2 linked regions of the Massilia litorea genome follow. The protein of the gene in region 2 interacts with the protein of the main gene of each other region in a pairwise test. Links are inferred from orthologs where the notes say so. Each region holds a gene or a part of one and is shown on either strand. Other genes may lie near its edges.

Region 1 (10,395 bases), 2.5 Mb from region 2 along the record:
GGGAGGCGACACCGAGCGCCTCGGCATCACGGGTTTCTGCTGGGGTGGGCGCATCACCTGGTTGTACGCGGCGCACAACCCGAAGGTCAAGGCGGGCGTGGCCTGGTATGGACGCCTGGTCGGCGACGCGACGGCGAACTCGCCGAAGCATCCGATCGACATCGCCGCCAACCTCAAAACCCCGGTGCTGGGCCTGTACGGCGGCAAGGACACGGGCATCCCGCTCGACACGGTCAACCGCATGAAGGCGGAACTGGCCAAGGGCAACAGCAAGTCGGAATTCGTGGTCTATCCGGATGCGGGCCACGCCTTCCATGCGGACTACCGTCCGAGTTACAACGAGGCCGATGCGAAGGACGGCTGGAGGCGCGCGCTGGACTGGTTCCGCAGCCACGGCGTCGTCTGAAGTAGCACGCGTGCCGGCCGGGAGCGGTACAATGCCCGGCTTGCCACGCGCAGTAAGAACAAGAGGCTTCACATCGACCCGATTCTCATCTCCATCCTGCTGGCGACCCTGATCGCCGGCGTCGTCAGCATCTCGGCCGCGGCTGTATTTTCGTTCACGCTGCTCTCCAAAATGGTGGAGCGGCTGGTCAGCCTGTCGGTCGGCATCATGCTCTCGACCTCGCTGCTGCACGCACTGCCCGAGGCCTTCGAGTCGCACGCCGACCCGCGCAAGCTGTTCGGCGCGCTGCTGGCCGGCCTGCTTGCCTTCTTTTTTCTCGAGAAGCTGGCGCTGCTGCGCCATTCGCACCACCACGAAGGCGACGGCCACCATCACGCCCACGGCCACGATGCGCACGCGGCGGGCAAGTCCGGCTGGATGATCCTGATCGGCGACGGCATGCACAATTTCACGGACGGCATCCTGATCGCGGCAGCCTTCCTGGCCAATCCGGAGCTGGGCATCGTCACGGCGCTGGCGATCGTCGCCCACGAGATCCCGACCGAGATCGGCGATTTCATCGTCCTGCTCAACGCCGGCTTCTCGCGCATGCGCGCCTACGTGTTCAACCTGCTGTGCAGTTTGCTGTCGGTGGCGGGGGGCTTGATCGGCTATTACACGCTGGACCGGGCCAGCGGGCTGATTCCGTACGTGCTGGTGTTCGCGTCGTCGGGGTTTATTTATATCGCGGTGAGCGATCTGATGCCGCAGATGCAGAGGCGGGCGACGGTGAAGGATTCGATTCCGCAGGTGTTGTTGATCGGCCTGGGCGTGGCGATGGTGTTGTTCTTGACGGCGGGGCATTAACGGTCGCTTCGCGGTCGCGGTGGGGTATGCCGCGGCACGTACGCGTGGGCTCGGGAGCCCACCCTGCAAAGGTGGTGCACCGTAGGGTGGGCACTTGTACCCACCCGGTAGCACGTTCGATCAATCGAGACCGATTTACCCTTTTGCGACCGGCCGCGCCGGATCGCTGCTCCACTCGCTCCACGACCCCGGATACAAGGCCGCACCCGGCATCCCCGCCACCTCCAGCGCCAGCAGGTTGTGACAGGCCGTCACCCCCGACCCGCACTGCATGATGGCCTTTTCAGGATCATCGATCACCCCTGAAAATTCCTCGCGCAGCTGCTCCGGCGCCTTGAAGCGGCCGTCGTTGTGCAGGTTGTCTTTAAAAAAGCGGTTCTTCGCGCCCGGGATATGCCCGCCGACCGGATCGATCGTCTCGTTCTCGCCCCGGAAACGGTCGGCCGCGCGCGCGTCGACCACGGTGCGTTTCTCCGTCTCGATATTCTCCAGTACCTCGGCCACCGTCACGGTCGGTACGAAAGGCGCGTGCAGAGCGATGCTGCCGGACCTGCGCGGCTCTGGCGGATCGGCCGACAAAGGCTGTCCCAGGGCTTGCCAGGCCGGCAGCCCGCCGTCGAGCACGGCCGAGGCCTCATGCCCGATCCAGCGCAGCAGCCACCACAACCTTGCTGCGTACATGCCGCCGTGGGCGTCGTAGGCGACGACCTGGGTGCTGTCGTTCACGCCCCAGCGGCGCAGGGTGTCGACCAGTGCGTCCTTCGAGGGCAGCGGATGGCGCCCGCGGAACGCGCCGTCTTCTCCGCGTTTTTCGCCCGACAGTTCGGTTTCCATGTCGGCGAACAGCGCGTGCGGCAGGTGGCCGGCCGCATAAGCCGCGCGGCCAAAGGCGAGGTCGGCGAGGTCGTGCCGGCAGTCGACGACGACCCAGTCCGGATCGTCGATATGGGCCGCGAGGTCGGCGGCGGAAATCAGGGTCGTGTACATGGGCTTCCTCACAGTTCGCTGGCGATCGGATCGGTCTTCTTGATGGCGGCGCCCTTCGGCGTGCTCTTCGTATTGTAGAACGTCGCGGCGATGCCGGACGCCAGGATCACGCCGATCCCCAGCCACACGTGCCAGTCGAAGCGGTCGCCCCAGAGCGCCAGGCCCCACAGGCTGGAAAACACGATGCCGGTGTACTGCAGGTTCGCCACCACCAGCACCTTGCCGACCCGGTAGGCGCGCGTCATCGCCATCTGCGCCATCAGGGCGGCCGCGCCGATCCCGAGCAGCAGCACCGCGCCGCCCGTCGTGTGGCCATGGAAGGGCATGCCGACCTGCTGGCCGTCGCCGGCCAACACGCCGGCCAGGCCGGCGACCATGGTCGTCAGCGAGAAGTAGAAGACGACGCGGTATTCCGGTTCGCCCATCTGCCCCAGTTTGCGCACCTGCATGTAGGCCATCGCCGAGATCACCGACGAACAGATGCCGGCCAGGCCGCCCAGCCACTGGTGCGATTCGACGGCCGGCTGCAGCACCAGGGTGACGCCGAAGAAGCTGGCGCCCACGGCGACGATCAGCGGCCACTCGACGGTATTCGTTTTCGACCACCAGCCGGCCAGGAACAGGCCGGCGGCGATCCAGATCGGCGCCATGTAGTTCAGGGTCATGGCGGTGGCCAGCGGCAGTTTGCCGATCGCGAAGAACCACAGCCAGAGCGAGGTCACGCCCACAAGGCTGCGAAACAGGTGTTCTTTCGGGAAGGGCGTGCGGAAGCTGCCGCCGCGGTGGCGGACCATGGCGAACAGGATCACGGAGCCGATCAGGCCGCGGTAGAAAAGGAGTTCGGAGGTGGTGTAGAACTCGGAGGCCAGTTTCACGCCGGCGCCCATGGCGGCAAACGCGAAGCTGGCGAACAGCATCCAAAGTGAAGGCATTACGGTCCAGTCGTTACAAGAATCAGGTAGACGATACAGCAGCTTGCGAAGGCGTGCCCGGCACCGCCCGGCGTCCCATCAGGCCGGCCGCAATGCAGGAGCCGAGAATCACGGCGATGCCGGCCCAGACGGTCCAGTGAAAAGCGTCGCCCCAGATCCAGCCGCCGAGGAGGCTGGAAAAGACGATGCCGCTGTACTGCAGGTTGGCCACGACCAGCGTGCGCCCGAGGCGGTAGGCGCGGGTGAGTGCCAGCTGGCCGGCGGTGCCGGTGAGGCCCACGCCGAGCAGCAGGGCGACGCCGCCCCAGCTGGACGGATGCGTGGGTGGGTTGGAAGGCAGTGCCAGCATCCCCGCCAGCCCGGCCGCCACGTTCAGCAGCGAAAAATAGAACACGACCCGGTATTCCGGTTCGCCCTTGCGGCTCAACCTGCGCACCATCAGGTAGGCCAGCGCGGCCAGGGCGCCGGAAGCGAGCGCCATCAGGCCGCCCAGCCACTGGTCGGCGCCAAAGGCCGGACGCAGCACCAGCACGACACCGATGAAACTGACGAGGATCGCGCCGACCAGAGGCCACGCGACACGTCGTTCACCGCGCCACAGGCTCATGCCGACCAGGGCCACGGCGGTCCAGATCGGCGACATGTAGTTGAGGGTGACGGCGGTGGCCAGCGGCAGGCGGGTAATCGCGGCGAACCAGAGCCACAGCGAGATCACGCCGAGCAGGCCGCGCCAGAGATGGGACAGCGGTTCATTCGTGGCGAGGGAACGGCCGGAGACACGGGCCATGAAAAACAGCAGCGCAACCCCGACCAGGCCGCGCACGGTGACGATCTGCGCAATGGAATACTGTTCGGCCGCCAGCTTCACGCAAGTGCCCATCAGGGCAAAGGCGAAGCTGGCGAACAGCATCCATAGGCCAGGCATGCGTTACAGGTCTATCTTGCTGCGATACCACTCATGGAAGTGCTGCATCCCGTCTTCCATCGGCGATTGATACGGCCCGACTTCGTTGACGCCGCGATCGAGCAGGATCTTGCGGCCCGCATCCATGCGCTGGGCGATCTCGTCGTCCTCGACGCAGGTTTCCATGTAGGCCGCGCGTTCGGCTTCGACCAGCTCGCGCTCGAACAGGGCGATCTCTTCCGGATAATAAAACTCGACCACGTTGCGCGTCCTCGTGGGGCTTAGCGGCCACAGCGTCGACACCACCAGCACGTTCGGATACCACTCGACCATGATGTTCGGGTACAGGGTCAGCCAGATCGCGCCCTGTTTCGGCTCCTTGCCGCCATTGAACTTCAGGACCGCTTCCTGCCATTTTTTATAGGTCGGCGAGCCGGCCTTCTGCAGGCCGCGGTTCACGCCGACGGTCTGTACGCTGTAGTCGCGGCCGAAGTCCCATTTCAGGTCTTCGCAGGAGACGAAATTGCCCAGGCCCGGGTGGAAGGGCTCGACGTGGTAATCCTCCAGGTAGACCTCGATGAACGTCTTCCAGTTGTAGTCGACGTCATGGATCTCGACGTGGTCGAACAGGTAGCCGGAAAAGTCGAGGTCCTTCGAGACCGACATCTGCTTGAGCTTGTCCATCACGTCGTAGCCGTTCTGCTCGAACAGCAGGCCGTTCCAGCTTTGCAGCGGCGACTTGGACAGGTTGAGGCAGGGCGTCTCCGCGAAATGCGGGGCGCCGATCAGCTCTCCCTTGAGGTCGTAGGTCCAGCGGTGCAGTGGGCAGACGATGGTGTTGGCGTTGCCGCGGCCATTGAACATCAGCGCCTGGCGGTGACGGCAGACGTTGGACAGCACCTCGATGCCGTTGGCATTGCGCACGAGCATGCGGCCTTCGTTTTCGGAAGGCAGGGTCGCGAAATCGCCCGTTTCCGGCACCATCAGTTCATGGCCGACGTAGCGCGGTCCCTTCTGGAACAGCTGCTCGATTTCGCGCTGCAACAGCGCATTGTCAAAATATACATTTACCGGAAGCTGAGCGCAGGAGCGCGCCAGCTTGGCGTGGGTAGCCAGATCGGACATCCCAACCCCCCTTTATAAAAGCATCACCGCAAAGAAGAGAAAGAATCCAAAGACCAGTATTTTTTTGGAAGGAAATACGGTATTTCGGACAGAACCGGAGATTATAGCGTGGAACGAGCTCAGCCGGGCTCGATAACCTGCTGCGCGTTGGATTGTTGCCCTCCGATGCTCGCTGTACCTCCGTACAGCTGCGCTTCTCGGGCAACACTCCTGCCGCTCGCGACGGTTATCGAGCCCGGGGCCCGTCCCCGATCAACGTGGTCCGTCGCGTGATTGTGGTGCGCAATGGCACAGATAGTGCCGGAAAGGCATGGTTTTCATGAATTCAAAGGCGGTTGCGCTTTCGACGAACTGTTCTATTTAGCAGCTCGGCAATCGCGCCGGACCACCCCTAGGGTGTGGATTGTTTTAAAATACGCGATTCAACTCCCGCGTGGCGCACCCGATGCGCATGGCGGGATCGCCGGCCCAACAAGAAGACACTATGGCAATCAATTCAAACGCGGGAGCAGCGGAGTCGAATACCAGCCCGGCCTCCTTCGAGGAAGCAATGGCTGAGCTGGCCCAGCTCGTCACCCAGATGGAAGGCGGCCAGCTGCCGCTGGAAGCTTCGGTCGCGGCCTATGCGCGCGGCTCGGAGCTGGTGAAGTTTTGCGCGGCCCAGCTGGAAAAGGTCGAGTCCCAGGTGAAGGTGCTCGAGGGCGACATGCTCAAACCCTTCAGCGCCGACGGCGCGGGCGAGGGCGCGTAATGACGCAGATGCTGACGGAGGAACTGCCGTTCGCAGCCTGGATGGCCGGCGTGCAGGCCGAGGTCGAGGATGCGCTCTCGGACTATCTGCCGCCGGCGCACCTGGTGCCGCACAAGCTGCATGAGGCGATGCGCTACACGGTCCTTGGCGGCGGCAAGCGCGTGCGTCCGCTGCTGGTCTACGCCAGCGGCGCCCTGTTCGGGGCCGACCCGCAGGCACTGGCGCGTGCCGCCAGCGCGCTGGAGATGATCCACGCCTATTCGCTGGTGCACGACGACATGCCCTGCATGGACGACGACGAACTGCGCCGCGGCAAACCGACCGTGCACGTCGCCTACGACGAAGCGACGGCGCTGCTGGTCGGCGACGCGTTGCAGGCCCAGGCTTTCCAGGTACTGAGCGGAACCGACACGCTGCCGCCCGTGCGCCTGATCGGCATGCTGCGCCTGCTGGCCGAAGCGGCGGGCTCGAGCGGCATGTGCGGCGGCCAGGCGATCGACCTCGACAGCGTCGGCCTGGCCTTGAGCCTCGAGCAGCTCGAGCGCATGCACCAGCTGAAAACCGGCGCCCTGCTGCGCGCATCGGTGCTGCTGGGCGCACTGTGCGGCAAGGAGTTGAATGACGCCGAACTGGAAAGTTTAAAAGCCTATTCGAAGGCGGTCGGCCTGGCGTTCCAGGTCGTCGACGACGTGCTCGACGCCACGGCCGATTCGGCCACGCTCGGCAAGACCGCCGGCAAGGATGCGGCCGACAACAAGCCGACCTATGTGTCGATCCTCGGCCTGGAAGAATCGAAAGCACTGGCGCAGAAATTGCGGCGCGACGCGCATGACGCGCTGGCGCCATTTGGAGAACAAGCACTGCGGCTGCGCGAACTCGCGGACCTGATCGTGCAGCGGAAGGCCTAAATGAAACTGCTAGAAACCATCAACGACCCGTCTGACCTGCGTATGCTGCCGCGCACGCAACTGACGCCGCTCGCGGACGAGCTGCGCCAGTTCCTGCTGCATTCGGTCTCGAAAACGGGTGGCCACCTGTCCTCGAACCTGGGGACGGTCGAACTGACCATCGCGCTGCACTACGTGTTCGAGACGCCGCACGACCGCATCGTCTGGGACGTGGGCCACCAGACCTATTCCCATAAAATCCTGACCGGCCGCCGCGAGCGCATGAACACGCTGCGCCAGCTGAACGGCCTGTCGGGCTTCCCGAAGCGCGACGAAAGCGAATACGACACCTTCGGCACCGCGCACTCGTCGACCTCGATCTCGGCCGCGCTCGGCATGGCCGCCGCGGCCAAGCTGAAGGGCGAGCACCGCCACGCGATTGCCGTGATCGGCGACGGCTCGATGACGGCCGGCATGGCCTTCGAGGCGCTGAACAATGCGGGCGTCGAGGAAGACTGCAACCTGCTGGTGGTCCTGAACGACAACGACATGTCGATCTCGCCGCCGGTGGGCGCGCTCAACCGCTACCTGGCGCGCTTGATGAGCGGCCAGTTCTACGCCGCGGCCAAGACGGTCGGTAAAAGCGTGCTGCCCGGTCCCGTGCTCGACCTGGCGCGCAAGATCGAGGAACACGCGAAGGGCATGGTGGTCCCGGCCACGATGTTCGAGGAATTCGGTTTCAATTACATCGGCCCGATCGACGGCCATGATCTCGACTCGCTGATCCCGACGCTGGAAAACATCAAGAAGCTCAAGGGCCCGCAGTTCCTGCACGTGGTCACAAAAAAGGGCCAGGGCTACAAGCTGGCCGAGGCCGAACCGATCCTGTACCACGGCACCGGCAAATTCAATCCGACCGAGGGCATCATCCCGGCCACGGCGCCCGCGAAGATCACCTACACCGAAGTCTTCGGCAACTGGCTGTGCGACATGGCGGCGGCAGACCCGCGCCTGGTCGGTATCACGCCGGCGATGCGCGAGGGCTCGGGCATGGTGCGCTTCCATGCGCAATACCCGGAGCGCTATTTCGACGTCGGCATCGCCGAGCAGCACTCGGTGACCTTCGCCGGCGGCCTCGCCACCGAAGGCATGAAGCCGGTGGTCGCGATCTACTCGACCTTCCTGCAGCGCGCCTACGACCAGCTGATCCACGACGTGGCGCTGCAGAACCTGGACGTGACCTTCGCCCTGGACAGGGCCGGCCTGGTCGGCGCCGACGGTGCCACGCACGCCGGCAATTACGATTTGTCCTACCTGCGCTGCATCCCGAACATGGTCGTCATGGCGGCTTCCGACGAGAACGAGTGCCGGCAGATGCTGACCACCGCTTACCACTACCCGGGTCCGGCGGCGGTGCGCTATCCGCGCGGCGCCGGCATCGGCGCGGCCATCCAGCAGGAACTCACCTCGATCGAGATCGGCAAGGGCGAGATCAAGCGCAAGGGCGAAAAGATCGCCATCCTGGCCTTCGGCTCGATGGTGGCGCCGAGCCTGGGCGCGGCCAGCGAACTGAATGCGACGGTTGCCAACATGCGCTTCGTGAAACCGCTCGACCTCGAGCTGGTGAAACAGCTGGCGCTCGAACACGAGGTGCTGGTGACGGTGGAAGAGGGCGCGACCATGGGCGGCGCGGGCAGCGCCGTGGCCGAAGCACTGGCCGCAAACGGCATCGTGAAGCCGTTGCTGATCCTCGGCCTGCCGGATAAGTTCATCGACCAGGGCGACCCGGCGGCGCTGCTGGCCTCGGTCGGGCTCGATGCCAAGGGCATCGCCGCCTCGATCCGCGCGCGCTTTGGCGCGGCGGGGGAACCCAGGCTGGTGGTCAACAACACCTGAAGCAGGAGCAAATAAAAAAGCGGCGCTGATGCGCCGCTTTTTTTCATTGCGCAATAGAAATAATCGTTTCAAAAACCTGAAATGATAGGATAAATAAATCGGAAAACTTTACAGTTGCCGTATGTCATCAGTAACAATTTACCCTAAGTCATTGATTTGTAAGTAATCGCCTTAGCTGGCACGGGTATTGCATATAGAGGCTACAACCCAACTGAAGAGAAATGACTGATCATGAAATTCCTGAAAAAACTCGCTTGTGCCGCAGCTGTTGCAATGACCGTCGCCGGTGGCGCTAACGCCGCTACCGTGTTGAACGACTGGGTCTTCAATCCAATCGGCGGCGGCTATGCCAGCGGCCAGCAAGTCAACGAATACCTGGACGTGAACGGCAACGCCTTCATCCAGATCAACCCGACCGGCGGCTCGAGCTTCTCGTTCGCGGAACACGCAGTGTTCAACATCGTCCAGGCTGACAGCAACAGCCAGCTGTTCCCGGTGAACTACCCAGGCGGCAATATCTCGGCAACCTTCGAAGCGACCGGTACCGGTAACTTCAGCGGCGCCTTCAGCTTCAGCGGCGGCACCATCCGCATGTACCAGAACGCGACCAACCAGTACGGCACGTCGGCTGGCATCTACGGTGCCAACCAGGGCAACATGATCGCCGAGTTCACCGTGCTGGCCGGCGGCGGCGGTCTGGTCGATGCAAGCGGCTCGCCAACCAACAACGGTCAAGTCACCGTGCTGGCCAAGGCTAGCCAGGGTTCGCTGGATTCGGGCTACTTCTTCCGTGAAAACGGCCAGGACCTGTCGACCGAGTCGATCATGGCCTTCGCCTTCACCAACGCCAACACCGTCGCTAACCCGACCAGCATCCTGGTCGACGAAGTCGCTTGCCAGTACGCCAATTTCACCGGCAACGGTTGCAACGGTTCGGCTTACGCCAACACCCCAGGCAGCTTCTTTGTCAGCAACAACGGTCAGTTCAAACTGGCTGAAGTGCCAGAGCCAGGTTCGCTGGCCCTGTTCGGCATCGCCATGCTGGGCGCTGGCGTCGTGAGCCGCAAGCGCGCCAAGAAGGCGTAATGTAGTTTGAATGTGCCGCCCTTGAAAAAGGGCGGACTCAAAAAAAGCCGGTCAGCCAAGCTGACCGGCTTTTTTTATGGCCCTGTCCCGTCCTGGCCTGTCAGCCCGCGGGCTTCCCGAACAGCTCCTCGGCGCGCCGGAACAGGATCCAAGAGGTGGCGATGTATTTGTCGCCGCTGGCCGGCACATGTCCCTTGTGCGTATGCGTGAACCCGGCCGGCGCGATGATCAGGCGTCCCTTGCGCGCTTCCACCTTGCGCCCCTGGTACAGGAATTCGGTCTCGCCGCCCTGCGCCACATCGTTCAGATAAAACTGGAACAGCAGCACCCGGTGCAGCGTCTCGCAGCTGGCGTTCTGCGGATAGACTTCCGAATGCCAGTGGTGGTAGCCGCCGGTCCCCTGCAAATACTTCTGCAGGTTGATCGGCCCGCAGCGGTACATCGACTGCAGCAGCGCGCCAAGATGCGGCCGGCCGCATTCGTCGAAGTTCTCCAGCGACAGCGCCACCGGCTGGCCGGTGCGCGGATGCGCCACCATCGGCGCCAGCGCGCCCAGCACCAGTGCGCGGTACTGG
Region 2 (10,466 bases):
GAAGCGCACGGCCTGCGAACAGCTGGGCCAGGTGCTCGCCCTGTGTATCGAATCGCGCGAGGACGCCAGCGAACTGCAGTTCCGCCTGGAAGTGCGGCGCATGATGGTCGCGATGCTGGGCAATCTCACCAAGGGCGCCGACGTCATCGACAACATGAGCGGCATCTTCCCCGAACTGCTGCGTTTCGCGCGCGCCGGCGGCGTGGCCATCGTGGCCGGCGACCGGGTGCTGACCTATGGCGATACGCCCGACGCCGCGGCCATCGAAGACCTGGTGGCCTGGCTCGAATTGCAGGGTCATGGCAGCGAGATCTATCACACCGACGCGCTCTCGCAGGACTATCCCGGCGCGGCTGCGTTGCGGCGCAATGCCAGCGGCCTGCTGGCCATGCCGATCTCGCGCCTGCACAAGCATTACCTGCTGTGGTTCCGTCCGGAGGTCGTGCACACGATCGAATGGGCGGGCAACCCGCATGAGAAGGAGGCGTCCGGTACGGCGTCCGGCAGCGCTTCCGATATGGCGTCCATTCCGGCGCCGCTGACCCCGCGCACCAGCTTTGCCACATGGCGCGAGGTCATCCACGGCGTCAGCCTGCCCTGGCACGTCGCCGAGATCGAACTGACGGGCGAGTTCCGCAGCGCCCTGCTCGGCATCGCACTCGAACGCGCCGAGCAGATGGCCGAACTGGCCGAGGAACTCGGCCGCGCCAACAAGGAACTTGAAGCGTTCTCGTATTCGGTCTCGCACGACCTGCGCGCGCCGCTGCGCCACATCGTCGGCTTCTCCGACCTGCTGCTGGAGTCCGCCGGCAGCGAAGACACGACCATGCGCCAGCGCTTCCTCACCAACATCAAGGAATCGGCGCGCCTGGCCGGCAAGCTGGTCGACGACCTGCTGAGCTTCTCGCAGATGGGCCGCGCGGCCTTGCGTCCGGTCGAAGTCGACATGTCGAAGCTGGTCGCCTCCTGCATCGACAAGCTGGCCATCGAAATCGGCCAGCGCAATGTCGAATGGGATATCGCGCCGCTGCCGCGCATCACGGCCGACCCGACCTTCGTGCACCTGGCGGTCCAGAACCTGCTGTCGAACGCCATCAAATTCAGCGGCCAGCGCGACCCGGCGCAGATCCGGATCTGGTCCGAACAGGACGCGCAGGAAACGGTGTTCCACATCGCCGACAACGGCGCCGGCTTCAACATGGATTACGTGCACAAGCTGTTCGGCGTGTTCCAGCGCCTGCACCGCATGGAAGACTTCCAGGGCACCGGCATCGGCCTGGCCAACGTGCGCCGCATCGTCGAGCGCCATGGCGGACGTGCCTGGGCCGACTCCGTGCAGGGCCAGGGCGCCACCTTCTCATTCAGTATTCCGCGCAAACTCGCACTCTAATCGCACTACCTAGCCAACCATGTTAAAACCCATCCTGCTGGTCGAAGACAACCCGAACGACCTCGAACTGACCCTGGTGGCACTGGCGCGCAGCCAGCTCGCCAACGAAGTCGTCGTCGTACGCGACGGCGCCGAGGCGCTCGACTACCTGCTGCGCCGCGGCGAATTCGCGGAACGCTCGGAAGGCAACCCGGCCGTCACCCTGCTCGACCTGAAGCTGCCGAAAGTGGACGGCCTGGAAGTGCTGGCGACGATCCGCAAGACGGCCAGCCTGAAAAGCATGCCGGTCGTGATGCTGACCTCGTCGAAGGAAGAACAGGACCTGATCCGCAGCTACGAGCTGGGCGTGAATGCGTATGTGGTGAAGCCGGTCGATTTCAAGGAATTCGTGCGCGCGATCGCCGACCTGGGGATTTTCTGGGCAGTGCTGAACGAACCGCCGCCGGGTTCGTTCCGCTATATTCCGCCCAACTGATCGCCGGGGTTGCCTGCGGCTCAGGCCGCCGTGGCGCCCGCACTGTTGGCCGCGCATTGCGCGTTGGCCGCCGCGCCGGCATTGCGTCCGGGCCGCAGCAAATGACGGATGCGCGCACTGAGCGCATCCGGATGATACGGTTTCTGCAGCAAATGCACCGAGGCGCTGACCTTGCCCTCGTGCGCCAATACCCCTTCCGCATAACCCGAGGTATATAAAATCTGCGCATTCGGCAGATGCTCGCGCACTGCTTCGCCGAGTTGCAGGCTGCTCACCGGCCCCGGCATGATGACGTCGGTGAACACCAGGTCGATCTGGCGCCCGCTCTCGACCAGCGCAATCGCGCCGGCGGCGTCGCAGGCTTCGAGCACCTGGTAGCCGAGCGCGGACAGGATCGCGCAGGTCGAGCTGCGCACGTCTTCCTCGTCTTCCACCACCAGGATCGTCTCCAGGCCGCCGAACAGCGGCACGTCCACATGGGCTTCCGGCTGTGCCGCTTCGGTTTCGCTGCGCGGCAGGAAGATGCGCACGCTGGTGCCGCGTCCGACTTCGCTGCTGAGCACGATTTCTCCGCCCGACTGCTTCACGAAACCATAGGCCATCGACAGGCCCAGGCCCGTGCCCTGCCCGACCGGCTTGGTGGTGAAGAAGGGTTCGAAGGCACGCTGCAGGACGTCGGGCGGCATGCCCTTGCCGGTATCGGCCACTTCGATGACGACATATTCGCCGGGCGAAACGCCGGGCGGCAGCATCGCACCAGGGCCAGGTGCGTCGCCGCCCGCGTTGCTGGCCCTGATCAGCAAGGTGCCGTTGCCGCCCATCGCGTCGCGCGCGTTGATGGCGAGGTTCAGTAATACGTTGTTCAGCTGGTTCGGATCGGCGACCGTGCTCCACAGCGAAGGATCGATGTCGGTGACGATGCGCGCATTCGGCCCGAGCACGCGGCGCATCATGTCGTCCATGTCGCGCAGCAGGTGGCCGGGATTCAGGACGACCGCCTGCAGCGGCTGGCGCCGTGCAAAGGCGAGCAGGTGCGAGGACAGCTTGGCGCCGCGCTCGACGCCGGCCAGCGCCATCTCGACACGCGCGCGTCCTGCTTCGTTCAGGCCGCCGACGAGTTTCAGCAGTTGCAGGTTGCCGCCGATGATTTGCAGCACGTTATTGAAATCGTGGGCCACGCCGCCGGTCAGCTGGCCGATGGCTTCCATCTTCTGCGCCTGGTGCAGGGCCGATTCGCTGGCGGCCAATTGCTGCTGGCTCACGCGCAGCGAGGCAAAGGCCGCATCGCGTTCGCGCCGGGCGACGCAGGCGTCGCTGTGGTACTGGACGCGCGCCACCAGTTCGCGCGGATCGGGCCATTTCACCATGTAGTCGTTGGCGCCGGCGGCAAAGGCTTGCGCCTTGACTTCCGGATCGTCTTCGGACGACAGCATGATGACGGGGATGTGTTCGGTATCGGGATTGGCGCGCAGGCGGCGGGTGACTTCGAAGCCGTCGAGGTCGGGCATGCGCAGGTCGACCAGCACGACGGTGACGTTCAGCTCGCGCGCCAGGTCGGCGGCCCGCGCCGGGCTGGACTCGTAACGCAGTACGTGCTTGACGCAGGTTTTCAGCCCATGCTCGATGATTTGCTGTGCAAAAGGCTCGTCATCGATCAGCAGGATCGAACAGGAATTCGAATCGTCTTCGATCATCGGTATCAAGACCTCGTTTTGCCGACATCGCAGAGGCCAAGTTGCATTTTGTGAAGCGTTGATTCTACACCAATGTGAAAAGCGAGTTCATCAATTTCACTATCGTGCTTGACGCCCCGGGATTCGCCACCACCTTGTATTGACAGCGTTTTTTTGCCGAACGGGGAAGCATGCACGATCCAATTTGCCCCTTGTGCGGTCGCGAACTGGGCACGGTCAACATCGACCGCCACCATCTGGTACCGAAGACCTTCAAGGGCAAGGAACAGTTCCCGATCCACAAGATCTGCCATCGCAAGATCCACTCGGCCTTCACCGAGCGCGAACTGCTGCGCAGCTATCACACCTGGGACGCCCTGCGCGGCCACGAGGAGATCCGCGCCTTCATCGCGTGGGTGGCGAAGAAGCCGCCCGACTTTTATACGCGCACCTACACCTCCAACGACAAGAAGCGCCGGAAATGACGGATTTGATTTTAACTTGACAATATTGCGATAAAGCCATTTCATGTTGGCATACCGTTCACAGGATGCCTCATGGATTTCGCGGATTACCTGCAACACGACGCCACCGCCCTCGCCGCCCTCGTCAAGCACGGCGACGTGACAGCTTCTGAACTGCTCGACCTGGCCCTGGCCCGCAATGCCGAGGTGCACGGACGCATCAATGCCGTGTGCCGGCTGCTCGAACCGCAGGCGCGTGCGCAGCTGGCCCGTTCGCTCGCCGGACCGCTGGCAGGCGTGCCCTTCCTGATCAAGGACGGCGTGCAGGATTATGCAGGCGTACCGACCAGCTTCGGCAGCCGCTCGATGCGCGGCTACGTGCCGACCGAACATGCGGCCGTCGTACGGCGCTACCTGGAAGCGGGCCTGGTCATCTTCGGCAAGACCAATCTCCCCGAGTTTGCCCTGAAGGCCGTCACCGACCCGGTGCTGTATGGGCGCGCCAGCAATCCCTGGAACCTCGGGCACACGCCGGGCGGCTCGAGCGGCGGCGCGGCAGCCGCGGTCGCGGCCGGCATCGTGCCGATGGCGGCGGGCAATGACGGCGGCGGCTCGATCCGCATCCCGGCCGCCTGTTGCGGCCTGTTCGGCTTGCGCGCCTCGCGCGGCCGGGTGTCTTCGGGGCCGGCCATCGGCGAAGTCTGGTTCGGCGCCTCGAGCGAAGGGGTTCTCTCGCGCAGCGTGCGCGATTCGGCCCTGGCGCTGGACATCCTGGCCGGCCACGAGCCGGGCGACCCGTTCGACATCGCCCCGACTGCCGCCCCCTACCGCGAACTCGTCAGGCGCGATCCCGGCAAGCTGCGCATCGGCTTCAGTACCGTCTCGCCGATCGGCACCGAGGTCCACCCCGAAGCGGTGGCCGCCGTTCAGCGTGCCGTGCAACTGCTGCGCGGGCTCGGCCATGAAGTCGAGGAAGCCGCGCCCGAACTCGACGGCGCGGCACTGGCGGAGAGTTTCCTGCACGTGTATTTCGGCCAGGTGCCGGCAATGCTTGCGCGCGGCAAGGCGCTCGGCGCCGGCGCGGGCGACGTCGAGCTGACGGCACGGCTGCTGGGGACGCTGGGCGCGAGCATCCCGGCCGGGCGCCTGACGACCCAGCTGGCCAAATGGAACGAATTTTCGCGCGCGCTGGCGCGCTTCCACGCACGCTACGACATGCTGCTGACGCCGACGCTGGCCCATCCACCGATCCGCCACGGCGAAGGAGACCCGCCGCGCGGCGAGCAATTCGTGCTCGACCTGCTCCAGCGCAGCGGCCTGCTCGGCATCCTGGCGCGCCTGGGTTTATTGGAAGGCACGGTCAACAAGATCGCGCGCGACAGCCTGCGCTACGTGCCGTTCACCCAGCTGGCCAATCTGACCGGGACGCCGGCGATGTCGGTGCCGCTGCACTGGACGGCCGCCGGCCTGCCGCTGGGCGTACAGTTCGTCGGGCGTTTCGGGAGCGAGGACAAGCTGCTGCAGCTGGCGCACCAGCTGGAACAGGCGGCGCCGTGGTTCGAGCGGCTGGCGCCGCTGACAACGGAAGGAGTGAAGTCGACAAGCACCCTGGTGCCTGCATGACCTAGGGGTCCTTGAGGCCAATGGCATCAAGGACGGCTTCACCGGGCTCTTGAGCCCACGCGTTGCAGCGTGTGCGTATCGACGCACGTCAACAAACAAAAAAGGCCGCATCTTTCGACGCGGCCTTTCGTATTCTGGCTCCCCGACCTGGACTCGAACCAGGGACCTGCGGATTAACAGTCCGTCGCTCTACCGACTGAGCTATCAGGGAATTGAGGCAACATTATAGCGGGCCAATCCGAGTTTGGCGAGTCCCGGACAAATTTTTCGTCCTTGCACGCCCAAAGCGCGCCTTTGCTATAGTCGCAGCACCCTGCCATCCCACTCCATGACACCATGACCACTCCCCGCATTTTCGGCACTCCCCTCTCTCCTTCCGCCACGCGCGTGATGCTGCTCGGCTCCGGCGAACTCGGCAAGGAAGTCATCATTTCCCTGCAACGCCTCGGCGTCGAAGTCATCGCCGTCGACCGCTACCCGAACGCGCCCGGCCACCAGGTCGCGCACCGCGCCCATGTCATCGACATGACCGACGGCGCCGCGCTCCGTGCCCTGATCGCGCAGGAGCAGCCCGACCTCGTGATCCCCGAGATCGAGGCGATCGCCACCGACACCCTGGCCGAGCTGGAAGCGGCGGGCACGATCACCTGCATCCCGACCGCGCGCGCCACCCAGCTGACGATGAACCGCGAAGGCATCCGCCGCCTCGCCGCCGAGGAACTGGGCCTGGCAACGTCTCCCTACCGCTTCGCCAGCAGCCTGGAAGAACTGGAACAGGCCTGCGCTTTCGTCGGTTTCCCCTGCGTGGTGAAACCGGTGATGTCGTCCTCGGGCAAGGGCCAGTCGAAACTCGACAGCGCGGCCGACGTGAAAGCCGCCTGGGACTACGCCGCCGCCGGCGGACGCGTCGATGCCGGCCGCGTGATCGCCGAAGGCTTTATCGATTTCGACTACGAAATCACGCTGCTGACGGTGCGCTCGCGCGCTGCCGACGGCACGACGCAGACGGGTTTCTGCGAACCGATCGGCCACAAGCAGGTGCAGGGCGACTACGTGGAATCCTGGCAGCCGCATCCGATGAGCGCGCTGGCCCTGGCACGTTCGCGCGACATCGCGGAAAAAGTGACAAGCAACCTCGGCGGCCTGGGCGTGTTCGGCGTCGAGCTGTTCGTGAAGGGCGACATGGTCTGGTTCTCGGAAGTGAGCCCACGCCCGCACGACACCGGCATGGTGACGATGGCGACGCAGGTGCAGAGCGAATTCGAGCTGCACGCAAAGGCTGTCCTTGGGCTGCCGGTCAACACGGCCTTGCGCGCGCCGGGTGCCTCGGCCGTCATTTACGGCCAGCTCGATGCGAAAGGGATCGCCTTCGAAGGCGTGGCCGAGGCTTTGACGGTCCCGGACACCGACATCCGCCTGTTCGGCAAGCCGGAATCGTTCGCGCGCCGGCGCATGGGCGTGGCGCTGGCGACGGCGGGCGATGTGGACACGGCGCGCGAGCGGGCGCTGCTCGCGGCATCGAAGGTCAAGCCGGTGGGCGGCGCGTAAAACAAAAAAGGCCGCATCTTTCGATGCGGCCTTTCATATTCTGGCTCCCCGACCTGGACTCGAACCAGGGACCTGCGGATTAACAGTCCGTCGCTCTACCGACTGAGCTATCAGGGAATTGAGCTTGGCATTATAACTGCTCAGCGGCATTGCGCAAGTCCTGCACGAAACTTCCTGTTGCGGGACTTGCGTATCGTTCACCTCAAGCTACGCGTTTCTCGCGCAGCGCCTTCGCCGGCACGCCGACCAGCAAGGCAATCCCGCCCAGCACCATCAGCGCCGTCACGAAGTACAAGCCGTAGTTGACGCTACCGGTCGCGGTCTTGAACCAGCCGATCACGAAGGGACTGACGAAACCGCCGATCAGGCCCAGGGAATTGATCAGCGCAATTCCGCCCGCCGCGGCCGGTCCCGACAGGTAAGCTGTCGGCATCGCCCAGAACAGCGGCATGGTGGCCAGGATGCCGATCGTTGCGAACGATAGCGCCACCAGCGCCAGCGCCAGGTGGCCGGGCAGCAGGCTTGCCGCCACCAGCCCTGCCCCGCCGAGGAAGGCGGCGCCGGCCGCATGCCAGCGGCGCTCGCGGGTGCGGTCCGAGTGCCGGCTCAGGAGCACCATGCCGATCGCGCCGACGATGTAGGGGATGGCCGTCAACAGGCCGATACGCAGCGGGTCGGCGATGCCGAAGCTCTTGATGATGGTCGGCAGCCAGAACGTGATCACATAGGTGCCGGCAATGAAGGTGAAGTAGCTGAATGCGAGAATGTAAATCTTCGGGTCGCTCAGCGCCTGGCGCAGCGAGCTGTGGTGCGCAGGACCCAGGTCGTGACGGTCCTGCTGCAGGGTTTGCTCGATGATGTCCTTTTCGCGTGCCGACAACCACCTGGCCTGGCCCGGGCGGTCGGCCAGCATCAACCACGCCATCAGGCCCAGGAAAATGGCAGGGATGCCTTCGATCAGGAACATCCACTGCCAGCCGGCCCAGCCGTTGACGCCGGCCATGTCGTTCATGATCCAGCCCGAGAGCGGCCCGCCGACGATGCCCGCCACCGCCATGCCCGACATGAACAGCGCGATGATCCTGGCACGCATTTTCGAGGGATACCAATAGGTGAAATAGAGGATGATGCCCGGGAAGAAACCCGCTTCGAACAGGCCCAACAGGAAACGCGCGATATACAGTTGTGTCGGTGTCCGCACGAACATCATGCCGGCCGAGGTCAGGCCCCACAGGACCATGATGCGCAGCAGGGTCTTGCGTGCGCCGATGCGTACCAGGAGCAAATTGCTCGGCACCTCGAACAGCGCATAGCCGAAGAAGAAAATGCCGGCGCCAAGGCCGTAGACGGCATCGCTGAAACCCAGGTCGGCCTTCATCTGGAGCTGCGCGAAACCGATATTGATGCGGTCGAGATAGGCCGCGACATAGCAGATGAACAGGAAAGGGATCAATCGCAGGTTGACCCTGCGGTAAACCCTGGCCTGCTCATCGGGCGCGGCGGCGCCGGGTGCAAGCGGAATCGCCATGCCGGCGGTGTCGGTGTTCATGTTGCTGCTCCTTGTTTTCATCTGATGTGAAACCCGCGGCTTCGGCGGATCTGTCTCCTGTTATCGGGCGAGCGTCGTGGACCGGCGGGCTAGCGGATGAAGCGGCGCACGTAGTCGCTGCCCAGTCCCACGGTCTCATAATGCTTGACCGCCGCTTCCAGCTTGGTGAACACGTCTTCGTAGCCGACCGGCTTACCCTCCTCGTCGAGATAGGTATATGCGCCGGTGACATGGAACAGCGTCATCATTTCGCTGACGTCCTCGGGCACGTACAGCGTGTGGATCTCGCCGGGAATTTCGTGGGCATACGAACCCTCGGTTGCGGTCCAGTCATGCTCGAGGTAGTACCAGCGGCCCTTGAGCACATGCGCGTGGACCGGGCCGTCGTGCCGGTGACGCGAGAGCACGCCGCTTTTCCGTACGCGCAGCACGTTGACGAAATAGCCTTGCGTGACATTCAGGATCAGCGGGCGGAACCAGACGTTGGGCGCCTGCGGCACCCATTCGCGCTCGTCTTCCGGCACGGCGTCCGGCACCACCAGGTCGGCGATGGCGAAGCGGGGAATTGGCTGGGAAAAGCCCTTCAGGCTGCTCGGGTGGGTACGTTCGGTCGACTTGGACACGATAGGATCTCCTTGTTCGTTTGCGCCGTGGCGCGGGCGGTGCCGGGAATACCGGGAAGAGGCCATCTTGCGCTGCGCATCCCGTGCGAACAATGCGATAATCGTCAATGGGCTATGACGAAATTTCACAGGTGGGGCGCAGGTGGCGATACATTTGAGCGAACTCGAGGTGTTCATGGCGGCCGTCGAGGACGGCAATTTTTCGGCGGCCGGACGCCGGCTCGACCTGACGCCCTCGGCGGTGAGCAAGCTCGTCGCGCGCCTGGAAGACAGCCTGAACGTGCGCCTGTTCCACCGCGGCGCGCGCAAGCTGACGCCGACCGAGGCTGGCCAGGTCCTGTACGACGAAGGCCAGGACATCTTCGCCGCCTTGCGCAGCGCCGAGAACGCGGTCAAGACCTGCTCGGGCGAGGTCAGCGGCACATTGCGCGTGCATTCGATGGTGACCTTCGCGAAATACCAGCTTGCGCCCGTCATCGGCGACTTTCTCGCGGCTTATCCGAAGCTGCGCGTGGAATTCCACCTCAGCAACGAGCCGGTCGATTTCGTGGAGCAGCGCATCGACGTCTCGATCCAGGGCGGTCCCCTGCCCGATTCCTCGCTGGTGGCACGGCGCCTGCTCGACAGCCCCTGGATCATCTGCGCCGCGCCCGCCTATCTCGACCGGCACGGCACGCCGCAGACCCCGGAGGACCTGGCCCGCCACAACTGCATCAACTTCAGCCACCGCACGCATTGGAATGCGTGGCCGCTCATGGACAAAGGCGAAGCGCGGACGGTCGCGGCCAGGGGCAATGTCGGCGCCAACCAGGGCGACATGCTGCTGCAGCTGGCGCGCCAGGGACTGGGCCTGGTAAGGCTGGCAGAGTTTCACGTGGGCGAGGATTTGCGTAGCGGGCGGCTGGTGCCGGTGATGACGTCCTACCAGCCGCCTGCGGAGCCCCTGTACCTGGTCTACCAGAGCCGCAAGCACCTGGCCCCGCGCGTGCAGGCCTTCCTGGCATTCATGGGAGAACGGTTTACGACAGCTGCGGCGCAGCGCGGGCGGCCTGCCCGGTCATGAAGCGCGCGCGGCCGGCACGAAGCGGCGCAGCTGGCGCTCGACGCCCACGCTTCGTGCT

Evidence for each region.
Region 1: the proteins of purT (region 2) and LPB04_RS01740 interact in binary tests that used the Escherichia coli proteins (3 or more experiments, as listed by UniProt). The link is inferred for Massilia litorea from one-to-one orthologs.

The regions. Positions count from the first base shown.
Region 1 is NZ_CP062941.1:402,641-413,035, reverse strand. The notes cover bases 5,004-7,904. They hold LPB04_RS01740 (polyprenyl synthetase family protein), read left to right. Parts: upstream 5,004-5,950; coding sequence 5,951-6,859; downstream 6,860-7,904. Other genes in these bases: dxs (1-deoxy-D-xylulose-5-phosphate synthase), read left to right, coding at 6,860-7,904; LPB04_RS01745 (exodeoxyribonuclease VII small subunit), read left to right, coding at 5,685-5,951; LPB04_RS01750 (aromatic ring-hydroxylating oxygenase subunit alpha), read right to left, coding at 5,004-5,200. Outside these bases: LPB04_RS01775 (dienelactone hydrolase family protein), read left to right, coding at 1-406; LPB04_RS01770 (ZIP family metal transporter), read left to right, coding at 536-1,252; LPB04_RS01765 (sulfurtransferase), read right to left, coding at 1,388-2,239; LPB04_RS01760 (DMT family transporter), read right to left, coding at 2,248-3,171; LPB04_RS01755 (DMT family transporter), read right to left, coding at 3,194-4,096; more of LPB04_RS01750, read right to left, coding at 4,100-5,003; more of dxs, read left to right, coding at 7,905-8,734; flocculation-associated PEP-CTERM protein PepA, read left to right, coding at 8,966-9,820; LPB04_RS01725 (2OG-Fe(II) oxygenase), read right to left, coding at 9,921-10,395.
Region 2 is NZ_CP062941.1:2,881,596-2,892,061, reverse strand. Bases 5,096-8,067 are described here. They hold purT (formate-dependent phosphoribosylglycinamide formyltransferase), read left to right. Parts: upstream 5,096-5,961; coding sequence 5,962-7,173; downstream 7,174-8,067. Other genes in these bases: LPB04_RS12860 (MFS transporter), read right to left, coding at 7,376-8,067; LPB04_RS12880 (amidase), read left to right, coding at 5,096-5,625. Outside these bases: LPB04_RS12900 (ATP-binding protein), read left to right, coding at 1-1,390; LPB04_RS12895 (response regulator), read left to right, coding at 1,410-1,865; LPB04_RS12890 (response regulator), read right to left, coding at 1,886-3,559; LPB04_RS12885 (hypothetical protein), read left to right, coding at 3,730-4,023; more of LPB04_RS12880, read left to right, coding at 4,096-5,095; more of LPB04_RS12860, read right to left, coding at 8,068-8,722; LPB04_RS12855 (2,4'-dihydroxyacetophenone dioxygenase family protein), read right to left, coding at 8,812-9,345; LPB04_RS12850 (LysR family transcriptional regulator), read left to right, coding at 9,500-10,408. UniProt on the Escherichia coli protein: Involved in the de novo purine biosynthesis. Catalyzes the transfer of formate to 5-phospho-ribosyl-glycinamide (GAR), producing 5-phospho-ribosyl-N-formylglycinamide (FGAR). Formate is provided by PurU via hydrolysis of 10-formyl-tetrahydrofolate.